2 regions of the Bradyrhizobium sp. USDA 4541 genome follow, and region 2 is predicted to be linked to the other one. Evidence: predicted binding sites of a transcription regulator. Region 2 holds the regulator's gene; the other holds the start of a gene.
The links. The regulator PhoB, encoded in region 2, activates phosphate uptake and scavenging genes when phosphate is short. The targets are predictions, from matches to a motif close to TGTCATNNANCTGTCAT.
Positions count from the first base shown of each region.

Region 1: J2R80_RS38940 (alkaline phosphatase) is a predicted target of PhoB. The motif match lies at 3,742-3,758, and genes of this name have one in related genera.

Region 1 is NZ_JALJZF010000001.1:8,126,204-8,133,400, reverse strand. It holds gene J2R80_RS38950 (indolepyruvate ferredoxin oxidoreductase family protein) at 1-2,976, shown strand, start outside; gene J2R80_RS38945 (hypothetical protein) at 3,102-3,533, shown strand; gene J2R80_RS38940 (alkaline phosphatase) at 3,848-5,428, shown strand; gene J2R80_RS38935 (aldo/keto reductase) at 5,595-6,413, shown strand; gene J2R80_RS38930 (hypothetical protein) at 6,483-6,713, opposite strand; gene J2R80_RS38925 (amidohydrolase family protein) at 6,946-7,197, shown strand, end outside.
Region 2 is NZ_JALJZF010000001.1:2,261,172-2,268,368, reverse strand. It holds gene J2R80_RS10550 (Hsp33 family molecular chaperone) at 1-625, opposite strand, end outside; gene argF (ornithine carbamoyltransferase) at 847-1,773, opposite strand; gene J2R80_RS10540 (aspartate aminotransferase family protein) at 1,770-2,981, opposite strand; gene J2R80_RS10535 (GcrA family cell cycle regulator) at 3,469-3,981, shown strand; gene phoB (phosphate regulon transcriptional regulator PhoB) at 4,277-4,987, opposite strand; gene phoU (phosphate signaling complex protein PhoU) at 5,133-5,849, opposite strand; gene pstB (phosphate ABC transporter ATP-binding protein PstB) at 5,956-6,774, opposite strand; gene pstA (phosphate ABC transporter permease PstA) at 6,771-7,197, opposite strand, start outside.

The DNA of each region.
Region 1 (7,197 bases), 5.9 Mb from region 2:
CTGATGCCGGTGGTCAATCCGGCGACGCTGCAGGATTATCTCGACCTCGGCATCCTCGGCTTCGCGCTGTCGCGCTATTCCGGCTGCTGGGTCGGCTTCAAGGCGATCTCCGAGACGGTGGAAAGCTCGGCCTCGATCGTCAGCGATCCCGATCGCATCAAGATCATCATGCCCGACGATTTCGAGATGCCGCCGGACGGGCTCTCGATCCGCTGGCCGGATCCGCCGCTCGAAGCCGAGCGCAGGTTGCACGGGCCCAAGATGGAGGCGGTCGCGGCCTTCGCCCGCGTCAACCGCTTCGATCGCATCGTGCTGGATTCGAAGCCGGCGCGGCTCGGCATCATGGCGACCGGCAAGGCCTATCTAGATCTGCGCCAGGCGCTCGCCGATCTCGGCATCACCGATGCCGATGCGCAGGCGCTCGGGCTGCGCATCTACAAGGTGGCGCTGACCTGGCCGCTCGAAGCGCGCGGCGCGCGCGCCTTCGCCGAGGGCCTGCAGGATGTGCTGGTCGTCGAGGAGAAGCGCGGCTTCATCGAGGACCAGCTGGTCCGCATCCTCTACAACATGGACGCCTCCAAGCGTCCCTCGGTGGTCGGCAAGCGCGACGAGAGCGGCGCTCCCTTGCTGCCGAGCGAGGGCGAGCTGACGCCGACCATGGTCGCCGCCGCCGTGGTGGCGCGGCTGCGCCGGCTCGGTCACCGCAGCCCGCTGCTGGAGCAGCGTTTGGCAAAACTCGAGGCGTTCGATCGCCCCGCCGAGGGCACGGGCACCGCGAAGCTGCAGCGCACGCCGTATTTCTGCTCGGGCTGCCCACACAACTCGTCGACCAAGATCCCCGAGGGCAGCCGCGCCATGGCTGGCATCGGCTGCCACGGCATGGCGCTGTCGGTGCCGAACCGCAACACCCAGACCATCTCGCATATGGGCGCGGAGGGCGTGAGCTGGATCGGGCAGGCGCCGTTCACCAGCGAACAGCATGTGTTCCAGAACCTCGGCGACGGCACCTACACCCATTCCGGCTTGCTGGCGCTGCGCGCAGCGGCCGCGGCCGGCGTCAACATCACCTACAAGATCCTCTACAACGATGCGGTTGCGATGACCGGCGGCCAGCCGGCCGAGGGCGGCTTTACGGTGTCGCAGATCGCACACCAGGTCTGGGCGGAGGGCACCAAGCGGCTCGCGATCGTCTCCGACGATCCAGACAAATATCCCGCCAATTATTTCCCGGCCGGCGCTACCATTCATCATCGCCGCGAGCTCGATGCCGTGCAGCGCACCCTGCGCGAGATCGAGGGCCTCACCGTCCTGATCTACGACCAGACCTGCGCCGCCGAGAAGCGCCGTCGCCGCAAGCGCGGGCTGTTCCCCGATCCGGCCAAGCGCGTCTTCATCAATGAGCGCGTCTGCGAGGGTTGCGGCGACTGCTCGGTGGCGTCGAACTGCGTCTCGGTGCAGCCGCTGGAGACCGAACTCGGCCGCAAGCGCCGCATCGACCAGTCGAACTGCAACAAGGATTTCTCCTGCATCGAGGGCTTTTGCCCGAGCTTTGTGATGGTGCAGGACCCCAAGCTGCGCAAGGCGGACCGCGCTGCCGCCGATCCCAAGGCGTTGTTCGCCGACTTGCCGACGCCGCCTGTGGCCGCGTTGAGCAATCCCTACAACATCCTGATCACCGGCATCGGCGGCACCGGTGTGATCACCATCGGCGCGCTGCTCGGCATGGCCGCGCATGTCGAGGGGCTCGCCTGTTCGACGCTCGACTTCACCGGCCTGTCGCAGAAGAACGGCGCCGTGATGAGCCATGTCCGGCTCGCGCCCGCCTCCGACATGCTGACCACGGTGCGCATCGCACCGGGCAATGCCAACCTGATCCTCGGCTGCGACCTCGTCGTCGCCACCAGCGTGCCGGCGCTGAGCCGCGCCGAGCGCGGCGTCACCCGCGCCGTGGTCAACGCCGATCTCTTGCCGACCGCGAGCTTCGTGATCGATCCCGATATCGACTTCGAAGCCAGCTCGATGCGCGATGCGCTAAACGGCGCGGTGACGCCTGGCGACCTCGATATCCTCGATGCCACCGGGCTTGCCACCGCGCTGATGGGCGACAGCATCGCCACCAACGCCTTCATGCTCGGCTTTGCCTTTCAGCGCGGCGCGATCCCGCTGTCGCTGGAAGCGATCCTGAAGGCGATCGAGCTCAACGGCGCCGCCATCGAGATGAACAAGACCGCGTTCTCGTGGGGCCGGCTCGCCGCGCATGATCTGCAACGCGTGGTCAGCGCCGCACGCTTCAAGAGCGCCGGCGCCGCGCCGGCCAAGAAGACGCTTGATGAGGCGATCGCGTTCCGCGCCAAATTCCTCACCGACTATCAGGACGCGGCCTACGCCAGGCGCTATCTCGACGATGTAGCGCGCGTCCGCACCGCCGAGGCGGCGGCCGCGCCGGGCTCGCAGGACCTGACGGAGGCCTTCGCAAAGGGCCTGTTCAAGCTGATGGCCTACAAGGATGAATACGAAGTCGCGCGGCTCTATTCCGACGGCGAGTTCAGCAAGGCCTTGAGGGAACAATTCCAAGGCAATTCCGGCTTGAAGGTCTTGCTGGCGCCGCCGCTGCTGGCCCAGCGCGATCCCGTCACCGGGCGGCTGCAGAAGCGTGAATTCGGTCCGTGGATCTTCACGGCGTTCGGCATGCTCGCAAGGCTGAAGGGCCTGCGCGGCACCGCCTTCGACATCTTCGGCTATACCGCCGAGCGCAAGATGGAGCGCGCATTGCCGGTCGAGTATTCGGCGATGATCCTGCGTCACCTCGACGGCAAGAAGCCGCTCGACTTGCCGCGCCTCGTGGCGCTGGCGAAGGCTGCGGAGCTCGTGCGTGGTTATGGCCACATCAAGGAGGGCAACGTCGCCCGCTACCGCACCGAATGCGCTCGGCTGGAGCGCGCGATCAGCCAGCCGCTGGCGCAGGCGGCGGAGTAAGGCCGGGGAACTTTCCACAGCCGCCCTGGTTGACCGGCAACCCTGCCTGCAAGCGGTGGCTGGATTCGTACGCCCGAGCCCCTACATGATGGCTGTCTGTTCGAGTGATTTCAGGAGGCCGTTTGATGGTCCTGAAAAACGCTTTTGTTGCAACCGTTTGTACCGCGTGCCTGGCTTTGGGCGGCGTGGCGTTGGCTGACGAGCATCGCCCCAGCGAGTTCTTCAGCCTCGATCTTTCACGCGCAGTGTTGTCGCCGAAGCCGCTTGGCCCGGCGGCGCAGTTCGAGCCCGTTCCGGTCGAGGCGAAGACCGACCATGGCCCCGATCAGCATGCGAATGTCGAGCCGCAGGTCGAGGAGCCGAAAGTCGCGCCGAAGAAAGCCGTGCGGACCACCAGGGTGACCGCGCCGCACGAGAAGAAGCGCGCGGAAGCGCGCGTGCCCGCCCGTGCCAAGCTCGCGCGCCGCCACTCGAACCCGCTCGATGCGGAGGCCCGTGACACACGGATCCAGACCTGGCCGTGCCGCACCGGCGGCATCTGCAACTGGCATCGGTGAGGCGGCGCTCTCGCGCCTCTGCTTTCTCGAAGTGCGTCAATCCTTGACCCGTCATCCTGAGGTGCGAGCGAAGCGAGCCTCGAAGGATGGATCGGCCACGGACGGGCCGTTCATCCTTCGAGACGGCCGCTTCGCGACCTCCTCAGGATGACGGGTTTGGTGCTTGAGCGCTCGATATCCGGGGCCGCCGTCCCAGCAGCCGCCCCCGAGTCATCCCGCCGTCGCAAAACCGTCGGCGGAGAGTCAAGAAACCGTAAGGCCGGAGTCAAGGAGCGCAGGCAAAACCTTCGTTGCGATTCGACGAAGGTTATTCGATGCCGACAGCGAACTCCGCGAGGCGGCGAGGCCTCACCCGGCGCCAGCTTCTGGTGCGCTCGGCGTCGACCGCGGCGCTGGCGGGATTCGGCGCGCTGGCAAGACCGTATCTGAGCCGCGCCGCGGATCGGCCCGCGATTGCGGGCATCCAGTCCGGCGACGTGGCAAGCGATTCCGCTGTCATCTGGGCGCGCGCCGATCGCGCCGCGCGGATGCACATCGAATGCGCCGCGGTCGAAAGCTTCGCCAGCATCCTGCGCACCGTGTCCGCCGATGCGCTGCCCGAGCGCGACTTCACCGCCAAGCTGCTGCTCGACGGCCTGCCGCCGGGCCAGGACCTGTTCTATCGCGTGCGCTTCGAGGACCGCGAGGGCACATCAGGCGAAAGCCGGGTCGGCCATTTCCGAACCGCGCCGGCCGACCGGCGTCCCGTCTCGTTCGTCTGGTCCGGCGACGTCGTCGGGCAGGGCTGGGGCATCGACCCCGCGCGCGGCGGCTTGCGCAGCTACCGCACCATGCTGGACGAGCGTCCGGACTTCTTCATCCATTCCGGCGATCACATCTACGCCGATTGCACGGTGCCGTCGGAGCAGAAACTCCCAAACGGTGAGATCTGGCGCAACATCGTCACCGAGGAGAAATCCGTCGTCGCGCAGAGCCTCGATCAGTTTCGCGGCAACTACAAATACAACTGGCTCGACGAGAGTTTCCGCGCCTTCCACGCCGAGGTGCCGATGTTCGCGCAGTGGGACGACCACGAGGTGGCCGACGACTGGTCGCCACTCGGCACCACCGATGCGACCGGCTATGAGGCGGACGGCAGCTCGCGCCTGGTGGCACGGGCACGCCGCGCCTTCCACGAATTCATGCCCATGCGGCTGATGCCGGAGCGCGATGGCCGCGTCTACCGCAAGATTCCCTACGGGCCACTGCTCGACGTCTTCATCATCGACATGCGCTCCTATCGCGATTCCAGCTGGAACAAGCAGGGCGATCCGGACCACGCCTGCATCCTCGGCCAGAGCCAGCTCGCCTGGCTGAAGCGGGAGCTGGCGGCGTCGGATGCTGTCTGGAAGGTGATCGCGGCGGATCTGCCGATCGGCCTCGTCAGCCTCGATGCGGTCGCGCTCGGCGACGGGCCGCCCGCGCGGCGCGAGCACGAGATCGCCGATCTGTTGTCCTTCATGAAGCGCGCCGGGGTCCGCAACACGGTGTGGCTCACCGCCGACATGCACTACACCGCCGCGCATCACTATGATCCGAACCGCGCGGTGTTCCAGGAGTTCGAGCCGTTCTGGGAGTTCGTCTCCGGTCCGCTGCATGCCGGCACCTGGTCGCCGGGCGAGCTCGACAACACCTTTGGCCCGAAGGCGATGTACCAGAAGGGCTGCTCGGCCGAGCAGGGCGACAATCTCGCGCCGTGCTTCGGGCTGCAATTCTTCGGCCGCGTCGACATCGACGGCAAGACCGGCGTGATGACGGTGACGCTGAAGGACGTCGACAACCACGACCTCTGGTCGGTCTATATCGAGCCGCGGCCGGACGCGCGGCCCGGCCAGATCATGGCGCAGCACATCTAGCGCCGTCTCTGATCCGTCGCGACATCTTGATTGCCGGCGTCTTGCCCGAGGGCCCGGTTTGCGGGCAGACTGCGTGTCGGCAGTCCTGCCAATTTCATTCCCACGAAACGATTTGCTGGCGTGACGTCGTCGATGGCATCGGCGTCCCACGCGTCAGGAGCTATCCATGGAAAATCTGCAGACACAGGGCATCAGCCTGCCGCAGCTCGGGCTCGGCACCTTCCGCATGCAGGGCGATACCTGCCGCGCGGCGGTCGAGAGCGCGCTTGGGCTCGGCTATCGGCATATCGACACCGCCGAGATGTACGGCAATGAAGAGGCGATCGGGGCGGCGATCGCTGCCTCGAATGTCGCGCGCAGGGACCTGCACGTGACCACCAAGGTCTGGCACGAGAACCTGGCGCCGGATGCGATCCGGACAGCGTTCGACGCCAGCCTGAAGAAGCTGCGGCTCGATCACGTCGATCTCTATCTGGTGCACTGGCCGTCGCGGAGCATGAAGCTGCCTGCCGTCTTCGAGACGCTGATGAAACTGAAGGAGGAAGGCCGCACTCGTGCGATCGGCGTCGCCAATTTCACCACCGCGCTGCTCAAGACCGTGGTCGAGGACATCAAGGCGCCGATCGCCTGCAACCAGATCGAATATCACGCGATGCTGGACCAGACGCCGGTGCGCAAATATCTCGCCGCGAAATTGATCCCGCTGGTGGCCTATTGTCCGCTCGCCCAGGGCCGCTTCGCCACCGACGAGACGCTGGCGAAAATCGGCAGCAAGCATGATGCGACCGCGGCGCAGGTGGCGCTGAAATGGCTGCTCGATCAGGATGGCGTGGCGGCTATTCCGAAAGCCTCGCGCGCCGAAAGCCAAAAGGCAAATCTCGACGCACTGAAGGTCAAGCTCGACGACGCGGACCGCAAGGCGATTGCCGCGCTGCCCAAGGACATGCGCTGCGTCAATCCGGGGTTTGCGCCGGCGTGGGATTGAGGCCGCTGGCCCTGAGGAAGCAGAAAAGAAAATGGCTCCGTGAGGAGCCATTTTCCGTTGTGTCGGTCCTTAGTAGTGATGACGCTTGATGATCACCGTCCGGTCATGGCCGTGATGCCAGCCATGATGCCAACCGCGATGCCAGCCACGGTCATGGCGCATTTCGGCGCGTGCGCCCCAGCCGCGGTCCCAGTGATGATGACCGCCATGTCTGATCACGACCGTCTCGGCGCTCGCGATCGACGGAACGGCCACCGCAAGCGCACCAACCGCCGCGAGAACAAAGCCAATCTTTTTCATCTCATCCTCCTCAAATAAGTGAAGAGAAAACCGTGCGGAGATTGAAACGTTCCTCAGGAACCAGAGGAGTTTTCTGAACGCTTGTTCAGCAACTGCCTCGAACGCTGCTGCCGTCGCGTGTTGGTGCGCACAACCGATGAGCGAGCGCACGGGCGGCTTTCCCGGCCTTGCCTAACCGCTGCGTCCGACGCATCATCGCGCCATAAAAATCAATGTTCGGGGGGACGTTGCCATGAGCGAATTTTCACGCCGGGATTTTTTGAAAGTGACGGGATCGGCCGCTGCCGCAGCCATCGCGAGGCCGGCCGCTGCGGCGATGGGGCCGGACGACAAGTTCGACCTCGTGATCAAGAACGGCGATGTCATCGATCCCAGCCAGTCGCTGCGCGGCAAGCGCGACATCGGCATCCGCTGGGGCATCATCGAGGCGATCGAAGACGAGATCCCGGCTGCTCGCGCCGCCAGGACCATTGACGCGTCGGGC
Region 2 (7,197 bases):
GCGCCTTGGGCAGGAATTGCAGCAGGATGCCGCCGGCACGCCAGTGCAGCTTGCCGCCCTCGCCGCCGCGCATCTCCTCGCCGACCGCAAGCCGCACCCGCGTCGGAATCTGCTCCGAGCGCAGGAAATATTCGTGGGCCGCCTCTTCCAGGCCGCCGCCGTCGAGCGCGACCAGTCCCTGGTAGCGGCTGGTGTTGGAGCCCTGATCGATGGTCATCGCAAGGTGGCCCTTGCCGAGCAGCTCGCCCGAGCTCTGGCCATTCTTGAGGCGCGATGCGTCGTAGCGCGCATAGGCGCGCAGCCGGTCGGGCGCCTGGAAATCCACGATCAGGAGCGAGACCGGACCTTCGGTCCGGGTCTGCAGGATGAAGCGGCCCTCGAACTTGACCGACGAGCCGAGCAGCGTGGTCAGCACGATCGCCTCGCCGAGCAGCTTGCCGACCGCGGGCGGATAATCGTGCTTGTGCAGGATCTCGTCGAGCGCGGGGCCGAGCCGGGTCAGCCGGCCGCGCAGGTCCAGCGCGCCGACCTCGAATGCCAGCACGGCATCGTCGACCGGAACCGCTGAGGGCGCGCGAACCGGCGCCTCGGGCGTGATTTTGATGTCGGGGGATTGTGAAACCATGGCGCTCTATCTGGGGTCTCGGACCATGAAATAAAGGGGTTCACTAACGCGGATGTTTCCGTCGTCCCTGCGAAAGCATGCGAAAGCAGGGACCCATAACCACCGATGTGAGTTGCTTGCATCAAGCTGGTGCCCCAGCCTTCGCAACAATTGACAGCGATGGTTATGGGTCCGGGGTCGCGCTTCGCTTGCCCGGGACGACAACGCTTACTGATCTCCGACTACGCGACCGCGTCGAAACACCAGGTCAGAATGCCCTTCTGCGCATGCAGGCGGTTTTCCGCCTCGTCGAACACCACGGATTGCGGCCCGTCGATCACCTCGTCGGTGACCTCCTCGCCGCGATGCGCGGGCAGGCAGTGCATGAACAGTGCGTCCGGCTTGGCGAGCGACATCAGCTTGGCATTGACCTGATAGGGCCGCAGCACGTTGTGGCGGTGCTCGCCCTCCTTGTCGCCCATCGACACCCAGGTGTCGGTGACGACGCAGTCGGCGCCGCGCACGGCGGCTTCCGGATCGGTGCCGAGCATGATCGGCGCGCCGGTCGCCTTGATCCAGTCGCGCATCGGCTTCTTCGGCGACAGCTCCGGCGGGGTCGCGACATTGAGCTGGAACTTGAACCGCTCGGCGGCATGCGCCCAGGAGGCCAGCACGTTGTTGTCGTCGCCGGTCCAGGCCACGGTCTTGCCCTCGATCGAGCCGCGGTTTTCCTCATAGGTCATGAGGTCGGCCATCACCTGGCAGGGATGCGAACGCCGGGTCAGGCCGTTGATGACGGGAACGGTGGCGTGAGCCGCGAGCTCGAGCAGCGCGTCATGGTTGAGGATGCGGATCATGATCGCATCGACATAGCGCGACAGCACGCGCGCGGTGTCGGCGATGGTCTCGCCGCGGCCGAGCTGCATCTCGGCGCCGGTCAGCATGATGGATTCACCGCCGAGCTGGCGCATGCCCACGTCGAACGACACCCTTGTGCGGGTCGACGGGCGCTCGAAGATCATCGCCAGCGTCTTGCCTTCGAGCGGCTTCCTGCCCTTCTCATGCGCCTTCAGCTTCGCCTTCATGGCGGCTCCGGCGGACAGCATGTTGCGCAGTTCGCCGAGCGGCAGCTCGTTGATATCGAGGAAGTGACGGACCGGCTTGCTCATTGTCCAGCCGCCTTCTTCGGCTGCGCCACCGACAATGTCGCGCAGGCGCGCTCGAGCGCGGTGATCGACTGGTCGATCTCGGACTCGGTCACGATCAGCGGCGCCAGGAACCGCACCACATTGTCGCCTGCGCCGACGGTGAGCAGCTTCTCGCTGCGCAGCGCTGCGATCAGGTCGCCCGACGGCACCACGGCCTTGACGCCGATCAACAGCCCCTCGCCGCGTACCTCCGACAGCACGCCGGGATAGCGGTCGACGACGGAGGCGAGCTTCTGCTTGAGCAGCAGCGACATCTTCTGCACATGCTCGAAGAAGCCGGGTTTCAGCATGACGTCGAGCACGGCATTGGCGGCGGCGACCGCGAGCGGATTGCCGCCGAAGGTCGAGCCGTGCGAGCCGGGCGCCATGCCGGCCGCGGCCTGCGCGGTCGCCAGCACCGCGCCGATCGGGAAACCGCCCCCGAGCGCCTTGGCCAGCGACATCACGTCCGGCGTGACGCCGGTGCGCTTGTAGGCGAACAGCTCGCCGGTTCGGCCCATGCCGGTCTGCACCTCGTCGAAGGCGAGCAGCAGGCCGTGCTCGTCGCACAGCGCGCGCAGTGCCTTGAAGAACGCCTGTGGCGCCGAGCGCACGCCGCCCTCGCCCTGCACCGGCTCGATCAGGATGCCGGCGGTGTGCGGACCGATCGCCTTCTTCACCGCGTCGATGTCGCCATGCGGCACCTGGTCGAAGCCGTCCATCGGCGGGCCGAAGCCCTCGAGATATTTCGCCGAGCCGGTCGCCGCCAGCGTGCCCAGCGTGCGGCCGTGGAAGGCGCCCTCGAAGGTGATGATGCGGTAGCGCTCGCCATGGCCCTTGGAGAAGTGATAGTGGCGGACCAGCTTGATCACGCCCTCCATCGCTTCAGCGCCGGAATTGCAGAAGAACACGAAGTCGGCAAAGCTCTGCTCGCACAGCCGCGCGGCAAGCACCTCGCCGTCCGGGCTCTTGAACAGGTTCGACATGTGCCAGAGCTTGGTCGCCTGTTCCTGCAGCGCCTTGACGAGATGCGGATGCGCGTGCCCGAGCGCGTTGACCGCGACGCCCGAGGTGAAATCGAGATAGCGGTCGCCGTTGGTTGCGATCAGCCAGGCGCCCTCACCGCGCTCGAAACCGAGATCGACCCTGGCGAAGACGGGGAGCAGATGCGACGTGGCAGCGTTGGTCATGACGATCACTGACGGTTTTTAAGCCGACAATTGCCGCGCGCCTTGACGCCAGCGCAGCAACGGCCAGCTTCGGAAAACAAAACGGCCGCCTTTGCGGGCGGCACGTGGCGGGCATTCTATGCTGCGGTCGGTAAGTGTCAATCGCCACGAAGTGGCCTTCCTGCAATGCGAAACGAGCGCAATCCGGAGCATTCCGGTGCGGTGGAAAAGCCTCATCGCGATGCTTAACTGTGTGGGAACATGTGGACGCACGACCGCGGACTCTTGCGCCAGAGTCACGCCATATTGTAGCGTTTGGCCTGTCGGGTACGACATCTCGTGCGGCGGTACTGGACCCTCTAAGTAGCCTTTGTGTCTCGCGTAAACGTTCGGGCGCAACACCGTGCCCGGCGAGGGCTAAGGGATTCTGGCCGCAGGGATATTTGTCCAGATTGGCTCGCAGCGCCGCTCCAATGATTGGCCGGCGCTACGCGAAGGGAAGAATGCGATGACTGTATTGACCTGGTCCGACGATCGCGTCGAGCAGCTGAAGAAACTCTGGGAGTCCGGCCTGTCGGCCAGCCAGATCGCGGCGGAACTTGGCAATGTGACGCGAAACGCCGTGATCGGCAAAGTGCATCGGCTCGGCCTCTCCGGCCGCGCCAAGGCACCCTCCACGGCCGCGCCGCGGCAGCGCAAGGCCCGCCCCGCCCAGCACATGATGCGGGTGGCGCGCCCGGTCTCGCGCGGCAACACCGCGCTGGCGCACGCCTTCGAGGCCGAGATGGAGCCCGATCCGATCTCCTACGACAATGTGGTGCCGATGAGCCAGCGGCTGTCGCTGCTCGAGCTCAACGAGGCCACCTGTCACTGGCCGGTCGGCGATCCCTCGAGCCCGGAATTCTTCTTCTGCGGCGGCAAAGCGCTCGGCGGCCTGCCCTATTGCGCGCATCACTCGCGCGTCGCCTACCAGCCCGCCGCCGATCGCCGCCGGCCGTCGGCGAAACCGCAGATCAAGTGAGCACTCGGGAAAACGACGGAAGACCTCAAAGACAAATCCCCGCGAAAGCGGGGATTTTTTTGTGTGACGCAGCCCGGATGGAGCCAACGGGGCGCTCGTTCGCGCGACCCGTCGGCTCCATCCGGGCTACCGCTACATCACCGGCCTCGTCCCGGCGCAGGCCGGGACCCATAACCACGAATGGGTGTTGTTAGAAAGCCGTCTGGCCGCGTGCCGATTGCGCTGGCCGCGGCGTATGGGTCCCGGCTTTCGCCGGGACGACGCCGTGTTGCGGTTTATGAATGCCGCATGGCCGTTACGGCTGCGGCTCGGCCTTGGCAAAGCGGTCGTCGAGCGCGTAGCCGGCGCCGCGCACAGTGCGGATCGGATCCTGCTCGCGGCCCGGATTGAGCAGCTTGCGCAGGCGGCCGATATGCACGTCGACGGTGCGCTCATCGATGTAGATGTCGCGGCCCCAGACGCTGTCGAGCAATTGCTCGCGGCTGAACACGCGGCCGGGATGCTCGAGGAAGAATTCGAGCAGGCGATACTCGGTCGGCCCGAGATCGATCGGACGGCCCGAGCGCGCCACGCGGCGCTTCTCGCGGTCGAGCTCGATGTCGCCGTAGGTCAGCACGGTCGCAAGCCGCTCCGGGCTGGCGCGGCGCAAGAGGCCCTTCACCCGCGCCAGCAGCTCCGGCACCGAGAACGGCTTGACGATGTAATCGTCGGCGCCGGTGGCAAGCCCGCGCACGCGCTCGCTTTCCTCGCCGCGCGCGGTCAGCATGATGATCGGAAGCTGCTTGGTCTCGGGCCGCGCCCGCAGGCGGCGGCACAGTTCGATGCCGGACAGGCCCGGCAGCATCCAGTCCAGCACCACGAGGTCGGGGACGCGCTCCTTCAGCCTTGTATCCGCATCGTCGCCGCGCCCCACCGTCTCGACATCGTAGCCTTCCGCATCGAGATTGTAGCGCAACAGCGTCGTCAGCGCTTCCTCGTCTTCGACTACCAGAATGCGTGCGCTCATCGGTTTAAGTTCTTTCTCTGTGGTGATCCGTTGCCCAGACGCAAACCGAAACGCTTACTTCCTTGAGCATAGTCCCCGCGGAAACGATTTGTCGCGAGGATCGTCCAGTTTCGCTCTTGCCGGTTCCGTGCTTGCCGATCATGCCTCAGTTGCCCGGCACCGTGGTGGCAAAAGTGGTCATGTCGCCCTTCGGGCGCTTGTCGGTGATCTGCTGGCCCTCGATCATGTAGAACACGGTCTCGGCGATATTGGTGGCGTGATCGCCGATCCGCTCGATGTTCTTGGCGCAGAACATCAGATGGATGCAGAACGAGATGTTGCGCGGATCTTCCATCATGTAGGTGAGCAGTTCGCGGAACAGCGAGGTGCAGATCGCATCGACCTCCTCGTCGCCCTTCCAGACGTTCATCGCCGCCGGCAGGTCGTGCGCGGCATAGGCGTCGAGCACCGACTTGACCTGCGACAGCACGAGGTCGGTCATGTGCTCGAGGCCGCGGATCAACTTCAGCGGCTGGAAATCGCTCTCCAGCGCCGCGACGCGCTTGCCCATGTTCTTGGCGAGGTCGCCGATCCGCTCGAGATCAGTGGCGACGCGCATCGCGCTGACGATCTCACGCAGGTCGATCGCCATCGGCTGGCGGCGCGCGATCGTCAGCACCGCGCGCTCTTCGATGTTGCGCTGCAGATTGTCGATCTCGATGTCGGCGGCGACCACGCGCTTGCCGAGCGCGACGTCGCGACGGATCAGCGCGTCGACCGACTCGGTAATCATTCGTTCGACCAGGCCGCCCATCTCGGCGACCAGGCGGGTCAACTCCTGCAGGTCGCTGTCGAATGCCTTGGCGGTATGTTCAGAAGCCATCGCTTGTCTCCCTCAACCATGATCCCGGGGATCATGGCTTCGTGTCCTGAATTTTAGCATGACCTGATCGGAAAACCGGTTTCCACTTTTCCGGATCATGCGCCGGTCAACCGAACCGGCCGGTGATGTAGTCCTGGGTGCGCCGATCGCTCGGTGAGGTGAAGATCTTGTTGGTGTCGTCGAACTCGATCAGCTCGCCGAGATACATGAAGGCGGTCTTGTCGGAGACGCGCGCCGCCTGCTGCATGTTGTGGGTGACGATCGCGATCGTGTAGTCCTCGGAGAGTTCCTGGATCAGCTCCTCGACCTTGGCGGTCGAGATCGGGTCGAGCGCCGAGCACGGCTCGTCGAACAGGATCACCTCGGGGCGCACCGCCACGGTGCGTGCGATGCACAGGCGCTGCTGCTGGCCGCCGGAGAGCGACAGGCCGGAGGCGTTCAGCTTGTCCTTGACCTCGTTCCACAGCGCGCCGCCGCGCAGCGCCTTCTCGACCCGGTCGTCCATCTCGGACTTCGAGATCTTCTCATAGAGGCGGATGCCGAAGGCGATGTTCTCGTAGATCGTCATCGGGAACGGCGTCGGCTTCTGGAACACCATGCCGACCCGCGCGCGCAGCAAGTTGAGGTCGAGCTTGGGGTCGAGAATGTTGGTCTGGTCCAGCATCAGCTGGCCGACCGCGCGCTGACCCGGATACAGGTCGTACATCCGGTTGAAAATGCGCAGCAGGGTCGACTTGCCGCAGCCGGACGGGCCGATGAACGCCGTGACGCGGTTGGTGCCGAGCGTCAGGTTGATGTTCTTCAGCGCGTGGTGCTCGCCGTAATAGAAGTTGAGGTTGCGCACCGTGACTTTCGGCGGCGCTTCCGGCAGCGGAACCTGGGGAATGTGGCCTGCGGCAGTCGTGGAGACGGAAAGCTCGGTCATTTTGCGGCCCTTTCGGCACCAAGGATACGCGCGCCGATATTCAACGCGAGCACGGTGAATGTGATGAGCAGCGCGCCGCTCCACGCCAGCTCTTTCCAGTAGGCGTAGGGGCTCTGCACGAAGTTGTTGATGGTCACTGGCAGGTTGGCCATCGTCTTGGTCAGATCCAGGCTGAAGAACTGGTTCGACAGCGCGGTGAACAGCAGCGGCGCGGTCTCGCCGGCGACGCGGGCGGTCGCCAGCAGCACACCGGTGATCAGACCCGATCGCGCGGCACGATAAGCGATCCGCTTGATCACCAGCGAACGCGGCAGGCCGAGCGCGGAGGCGGCCTCGCGCAGCGGATTGGGCACCAAGAGCAGCATGTCCTCGGTGGTGCGCAGCACGACCGGGATCACGATCACCGCGAGCGCAAGGCTGCCT